One region of the Clostridium sp. Marseille-QA1073 genome, then DNA from elsewhere that is predicted to be linked to it. Evidence: a T-box and tRNA genes for the amino acid it is inferred to sense, from the RefSeq annotation. Region 1 holds a T-box; the other holds one or more tRNA genes.
The links. A T-box is a leader RNA that pairs with one kind of tRNA and senses whether it is charged. The one in region 1 lies ahead of tyrS (tyrosine--tRNA ligase), so its partner is inferred to be a tRNA-Tyr.
Positions count from the first base shown of each region.

Region 2: it encodes a tRNA-Tyr, which carries the amino acid that the T-box ahead of tyrS (tyrosine--tRNA ligase) is inferred to sense. The anticodon was not compared.

Region 1 covers NZ_JBSVQM010000008.1:98,341-101,762, forward strand. The annotation lists gene ACY1IQ_RS09345 (ECF transporter S component) at 1-344, shown strand, start outside; gene ACY1IQ_RS09350 (zinc-ribbon domain-containing protein) at 464-625, opposite strand; gene ACY1IQ_RS09355 (hypothetical protein) at 1,231-1,641, shown strand; T-box leader at 1,717-1,934, shown strand; gene tyrS (tyrosine--tRNA ligase) at 2,095-3,321, shown strand.
Region 2 covers NZ_JBSVQM010000028.1:27,133-30,554, reverse strand. The annotation lists gene ACY1IQ_RS18555 (PQQ-dependent sugar dehydrogenase) at 1-941, opposite strand, end outside; tRNA gene ACY1IQ_RS18550 (tRNA-Tyr) at 1,492-1,576, opposite strand; tRNA gene ACY1IQ_RS18545 (tRNA-Thr) at 1,585-1,659, opposite strand; tRNA gene ACY1IQ_RS18540 (tRNA-Val) at 1,678-1,753, opposite strand; tRNA gene ACY1IQ_RS18535 (tRNA-Tyr) at 1,760-1,844, opposite strand; tRNA gene ACY1IQ_RS18530 (tRNA-Thr) at 1,853-1,927, opposite strand; tRNA gene ACY1IQ_RS18525 (tRNA-Val) at 1,945-2,020, opposite strand; tRNA gene ACY1IQ_RS18520 (tRNA-Tyr) at 2,026-2,110, opposite strand; gene ACY1IQ_RS18515 (hypothetical protein) at 2,479-3,243, opposite strand; gene ACY1IQ_RS18510 (hypothetical protein) at 3,375-3,422, opposite strand, start outside.

The DNA.
Region 1 (3,422 bases):
AAAAAGGGGCTGTGGCAGGAGCAATAGGAATGACTTTATTTGATGTACTTTCACCATATATTATTTGGGCTCCATTCACTTTTATAATAAAAGGCTTAATGGCTTATATTGCAGGTACTTTAGCTTATAGAAATGGTTATGAGGGGAAAAATTTTATGAACAACTTTTTTGCTTTTGTAATTTCAGGAGTTGTTATGATAATAGGGTATTTTTTTGCAGGCTGGATAATATACGATTTACCTAATGCAATAGTGGCTATTCCAAGTAATGCATTGCAAGTTGCAGCTGGTATGGTTATAGCGTTACCGCTAGCAACACAATTAAAAAAACACATAAAGTTTTAATAGTATAGAGGGAATCATACCCTCTATTTTTTATATACAACCTTTATATGTTAAGAATATTATTCAATATAATTCTAAAATTAAAAAAGAGAGCAATTGCTCTCTTAGTAATCTAGTTATTATTTGCTGTAATTATTTCTAGAATTTTTTCTAGCTTTTCTGCACTCAGGGCATCTTACTGGATCATTTTCGAATCCTTTTTCTTTATAGAAAGCTTGCTCTCCCTCAGTGAATACAAATTCTTTTCCACAATCTTTACAAGTAATATTTTTATCTGCCATTATTAATGACCTCCTTTTAATCTAAGGACTAATTAAACAATGGATACTATCACTTTCTTTTCCTCGATTAAAGGAGGGGATAATTGCCTTGTTCTAATTAACCTTGTTCAATCTATTAGAGTTGAATAAAACCCTAATATTATTATAGCATAATTATTATATAATACAATAGAGTTTTTTAAAATAAGTGGAAATTTTTTTATGAAAGTAACAATTTATGTATATGAGTAAATTTAAATTGTTATCTGCATAAAATAATATAAAAGCTAGTTATGAAGAGGATTACATGGCATATGAAACTTTTAAATTATTGGTAAAAAATAGTATATGGCTAAAAATTCAAAAAATTAAAAAGAATCACAAAAATAATAAAAAAAATATTTCAAAGACTAGAAATTATTTTATAAAATATAGTTTAAAATGAATAATTATATAAAATTTAGCTATTATAGAAGTGAGGAATTTATAAATGGATTTTACATTAATTGAAAAATTTCCTAATAGTTTATTGTAAAAATATTCTGAATAATATATAATGAATATAACTCAAACATAGTAACTCATAGTAATAATTAAATAATAAAATAAGTCTGGGGGCGTTAAAAATGATTCATGTATTCTGTAACAAAAAAGGCTCAGGAAAAACAAAGGCTCTTGTTAGCTTAGCAAATGACAAGGTTTTGAAGGCAAAGGGTAACTTAGTTTATGTTGATGATGACAGAAGAATGGTTTTTGAACTAGATAGGAAGATAAGATTTATATGCGCAGAGGACTTTAAAGTAGATAATGCAAAAGATTTCTATGGTTTTTTATGTGGAATGATAGCACAGGATTATGACATTGAAGCTATTATGATAGACGGAGTTATGAATGGAGTAATTTCATCTTTAGAAGAAATGAAAAAATTATTTTATAAAATTGAATATTTGACTCAAGAGTTTAACGTTGAGTTTTTCATAAATATTAGTGGAGATCCTAGACAGTTACCAGATGAGATAAAGAGATATATTAGTTAAACCCAGTTATTTTATATAATTTATACTTGTATTTACTAAAGAATAATAGTATTATAGTAATAATAAATTTTATATTTAAAGGCGATGATAGAAATAAGTAGTTATGGAAATCATAAAGAGAGCTGATGGTTGGTGTAAATCAGTTGAGGAACATAATGAAATACATTCTTGAGCTTTAGGCTGAACTTAAATTTAAATAGTAGGCTGATACGGCATTTCTTACGTTACAAGATATGAGTGGATTTTTTTACAAAATCAATTTGGGTGGTACCACGGAAAATTTCGTCCCTAGTTTTTTAACTAGGGACTTTTATTTTATTTAAAAAAATATAAAAGCTTTAAAAAATATTTTTATAAAAATTTCAATGGTAATTTTAAATTTTGAATTCAAAAATATATATAGTTAATTTTTATTATTAAAACTAATATCGTACTACAAAAGGAGGAATAAAAATGAGTAATACAAATGTATATGACGTTTTAAAAGAACGTGGATTTTTAAAACAGTTAACACACGAAGAAGAAATGAGAGAAATATTAGGAAAAGAGAAAGTTACTTTTTATATAGGATTTGACCCAACAGCAAATAGTCTTCACGTTGGACATTTTATAGCTATGATGTTTATGTCCCATATGCAACAAGCAGGTCATAGACCAATAGCATTAGTTGGTGGTGGTACTGCAATGATAGGAGATCCATCAGGAAGAACTGATATGAGAAAAATGCTTACAAGAGAAGATATAGATGAAAATATTAGAGGTATTAAAAAACAATTATCAAGATTAATAGATTTTAGTGATGATAAAGCTATACTTGAAAATAATGCTAATTGGTTATTAGACCTTAACTATGTTGAATTTTTAAGAGATGTAGGAGTTCATTTTTCTGTTAATAGAATGCTTACTGCAGAATGCTTTAAACAAAGAATGGAAAAAGGATTATCTTTCTTAGAATTTAACTATATGTTAATGCAAGGATATGATTTCTTAGTATTAAATCAAAAGTACAATTGTACTATGCAGTTAGGTGGAGATGATCAATGGTCCAATATTTTAGCAGGGATGGAGCTTATAAGAAGAAAAGAAGGTAAAGCAGCATATGGTATGACTTGCTCACTATTAACTAACAGTGAAGGAAATAAAATGGGTAAAACTGCAAATGGTGCTGTATGGTTAGATCCAGAAAAAACTTCTCCTTTTGATTTTTATCAATACTGGAGAAATATTGATGATGCAGATGTTGAGAAATGTTTATCACTATTAACTTTTGTACCTATGGATGAGGTAAAAAGACTTTCTGCATTAGAAGGATCCGAAATAAATAAAGCTAAAACAGTACTTGCTTATGAAGTTACAAAGCTTGTACATGGAGAAGAAGAGGCAGAAAAAGCTAAGGCTGCTGCAGAAAGCTTATTTGGTGGCGGAGTTGATATGTCTAATGTACCTACAGTAACTATAGGCAACGATATGTTAGAAGGTAATATATTAGATATATTGGTTCAGACAGAAATAGTGCCATCTAAAGCAGAAGGAAGAAGACTTATACAACAAGGTGGATTAACTATAAATGAAACTAAGATAGATGATGTTAATGCTAAATTCTCTATAGATTTTATAAAAGATGGATATGCATTAATAAAAAGAGGAAAGAAAAAATTCTATAAGTTGGAAGTTAAATAAAAGAAAAACTGCTACAATGTTAGCAGTTTTTTTTTTACTCATGTATTTTAATGGCATTTTTAAAAATATATGTATACGGATGTTTTAAATAAAGGTGATTT
Region 2 (3,422 bases), on a different contig from region 1:
TCTGTTCCATCTTCATTTAGGGATATAGCAAGTAGTTGTTCTCCACGCAAAGTAGCAACTAATAATTTTCCTTGCCATGGTCCTTGATTTACGAAGGCAATGCCTGAAGGTGCCCATGTATCTTCTCCACTGTGTATTAAAGGTTTTTGTGTTACAACTTCTTCGGATTCTTCATTTCCTTGAACGAGAGGCCACCCATAATTGGCTCCTGGTTGTATAATATTTATCTCATCATGTCCTATCTGTCCATGGTCTGATTCATATAAGATATCTTTTGAATTCCATGCTAAGCCTTGAGGATTTCTATGCCCTAAACTATAAACAGGTGAATTAATAATTGGATTATCTGCTGGGATACTGCCGTCTGATTCTATTCGCAGTATTTTTCCTGCTTTACTTGTTAAATCTTGTGCTAACATAGAATTTCCTGCATCTCCTGTTGTTATATATAATTTCTGATCTGGTCCTATCTTTATCCTTCCTCCATTATGAATTTGTCCACCAGGGATTTTATCTAGAATAATCCGGTCAATGGATGCCTTATTATTTTCTTCAATCAATCTTACAACACGATTATAAATTTGATTACCTTCTACATATGAATGCATAACATACATATAATTGTTTTGTGAATAATTTGGGTCTAGAACAATACCCATTAACCCTCCTTCCCCCTGACTTATAAAGGGTGCACCAAATGTAATGAGTGGCTGAGTATTAAGTTTGCCATCTTCAATCACTCTAATTGTTCCAGACCGCTCCGTAAAATACACTTTTCCTTCATCGCTTATTGCTATAGCCCAAGGTATATATAGATTTTCAGCGATAATTTCAATTTCATAAGGAAATTCATCTGATGTGACTACATTAACTTTGGCATTAGTTACATTACGACTACGTAATATAATATTAGACAAAACATTGTAAATCGTTTCTCTCATACTATTATCCTCCAAACTTAAATAAATCCATATCTAAATACATACTTTAATTATATTAGGAGATATTTATTTTAATGCATTATTGGCCACGCCTTAAAATGATCAAAAACAGTAGGGATAAATTAATGCTTTCATATTAATAAATTAATCTAAAGATTTCACGTAAAAAGCTATTATAAGCATCCAATATGAAAACTTAAAATATACTCTGAAAAATAATTTTTCTAAAAATAGCTTAAATCTTTAGAAATTAATGATTAACAATTAATAATGAAGAATTTATGAAAGAATTCACTAGAGATGAATTTCTTAAAATAAAATTTATTTTATTTTAAGAAATTCCAAAAGCTTTAGCAAAAGAATTTTTGTTATGGAAGTAAAATCATATATAAGTTAAATTTTTATTGTGGAACCCTATAATATAACACCAATATACAAACAGTAAAAAATGCAGTAGCCTTATGACTACTGCGTATGAAAGCATGATTATTTACAAAATAAAAGCTACATTTGAGCTCTCAAAATAAGAGAACAAATGTAGCTTTTGACTTGGTGGAGGAGGACGGATTCGAACCATCGAAGCGAAACGCAACAGATTTACAGTCTGCCCCCTTTGGCCACTCGGGAACTCCTCCATATATTATGGAGCTGGCAATAGGAATCGAACCTACAACCTGCTGATTACAAGTCAGCTGCTCTACCGTTGAGCCATGCCAGCATATTATACAATTTTCAATGGTGGTCGCAACAGGGATCGAACCTGTGACCCTCTGCTTGTAAGGCAGATGCTCTCCCAGCTGAGCTATGCGACCATAATTTGGTGGAGGAGGACGGATTCGAACCATCGAAGCGAAACGCAACAGATTTACAGTCTGCCCCCTTTGGCCACTCGGGAACTCCTCCATATATTATGGAGCTGGCAATAGGAATCGAACCTACAACCTGCTGATTACAAGTCAGCTGCTCTACCGTTGAGCCATGCCAGCATATTATAAATTTCTAATGGTGGTCGCAACAGGGATCGAACCTGTGACCCTCTGCTTGTAAGGCAGATGCTCTCCCAGCTGAGCTATGCGACCATAATTGGTGGAGGAGGACGGATTCGAACCATCGAAACGAAACGTAACAGATTTACAGTCTGCCCCCTTTGGCCTCTCGGGAACTCCTCCACGTTATAAAACTGACTATTAAAGTAGAACTTAGACTTATTTACTACAAATTAGCTATTCTACTATCAAGAAATGTCAGCATTTTCACAAGTTCTTCAGAAAAAACCCTTAGAACATTGACAAGGAATAGTATATAATTTTATAACTATTTTTTCAAGTTTTTTTTATACCATTTTCAGTATTTATGCTTTATTATCTCCATTTTTCTTATTTTTACTTCATATTTCACCCAACTACAATTATTGTTTTAATTATATATGATTTCTTCCAACACTAAAGATTCAGCTAAATAACGTGCATCAAAGTTACTCAATACACGCTATTTACTCATATATGATATTAGTATATCTTATATATTAAACTAAAGTCTATTCCAAATCATCTTTGTTCTTCATATTTAAAGCAACTGCTTTCATATTTGAAAAGAATGAATCATCTTTAAAAAACTTTTCATATTTTTCACAAGCTTCTATACAATGATCATATTGATCAGTAGATAGATAAACTGTTATTAAATCTTTAATATGGTGTAATTGCGGAGTTACAAATAATAAATCGTCTAAAAAAATATCTGTTTTATGGTTTAATACTTTATTTGTAAATACAGCAAATAAAAGTATTCCTGATATCCAAACATATTTTGCTCCCATAGCTCTAAACTCATTAATATCCCATCCACTTAAATGTTGTTCTGCATCATTACCATAGCATTCATCTTGTTTATAAAAAATATATGGTGTTGATATTATAACACTATCTGCTGTCTTAAAACATAATTCTAGTAGCTTTTTCCCATCTGATTTTTTCAAATGCTCTATAACATCTGCAAGTACTATTAGATCATATTTAGGAAAATCTTTTTTACTTAAAATATCGATTGCATTACCAATATATATATTATCATAAATATAACCATGTATTGGCGTAATATATTTTTCATATATTTCTATTCCATCTATTAATATATTCCAAGGTGCATATCCACCATCATTATTCTCTCTTAAATCTAAATATTCTCTAACTAAAAATCCTATCTTACCAAATCCAACTCCTATTTCTAGTATAGATTTAGGTTCTAAACTATAAATTGCAGGAATTAAATTTGACACTGAAACTAAATTACTAGAAGGCATATAACCAACTCCTAAGATATTTTAAATTCTTCTAGTTATAATATAGATTTCAAAAATAAAAATGTTACCTTAGCCTTAGAAAATACTAAAATGTATTTAAATTATTATTTTTAAGGAGTTTGCTATATAAATTAATCAGCATTCTCTACGGTATCCATATCTATGAATTTTCTCGCTAT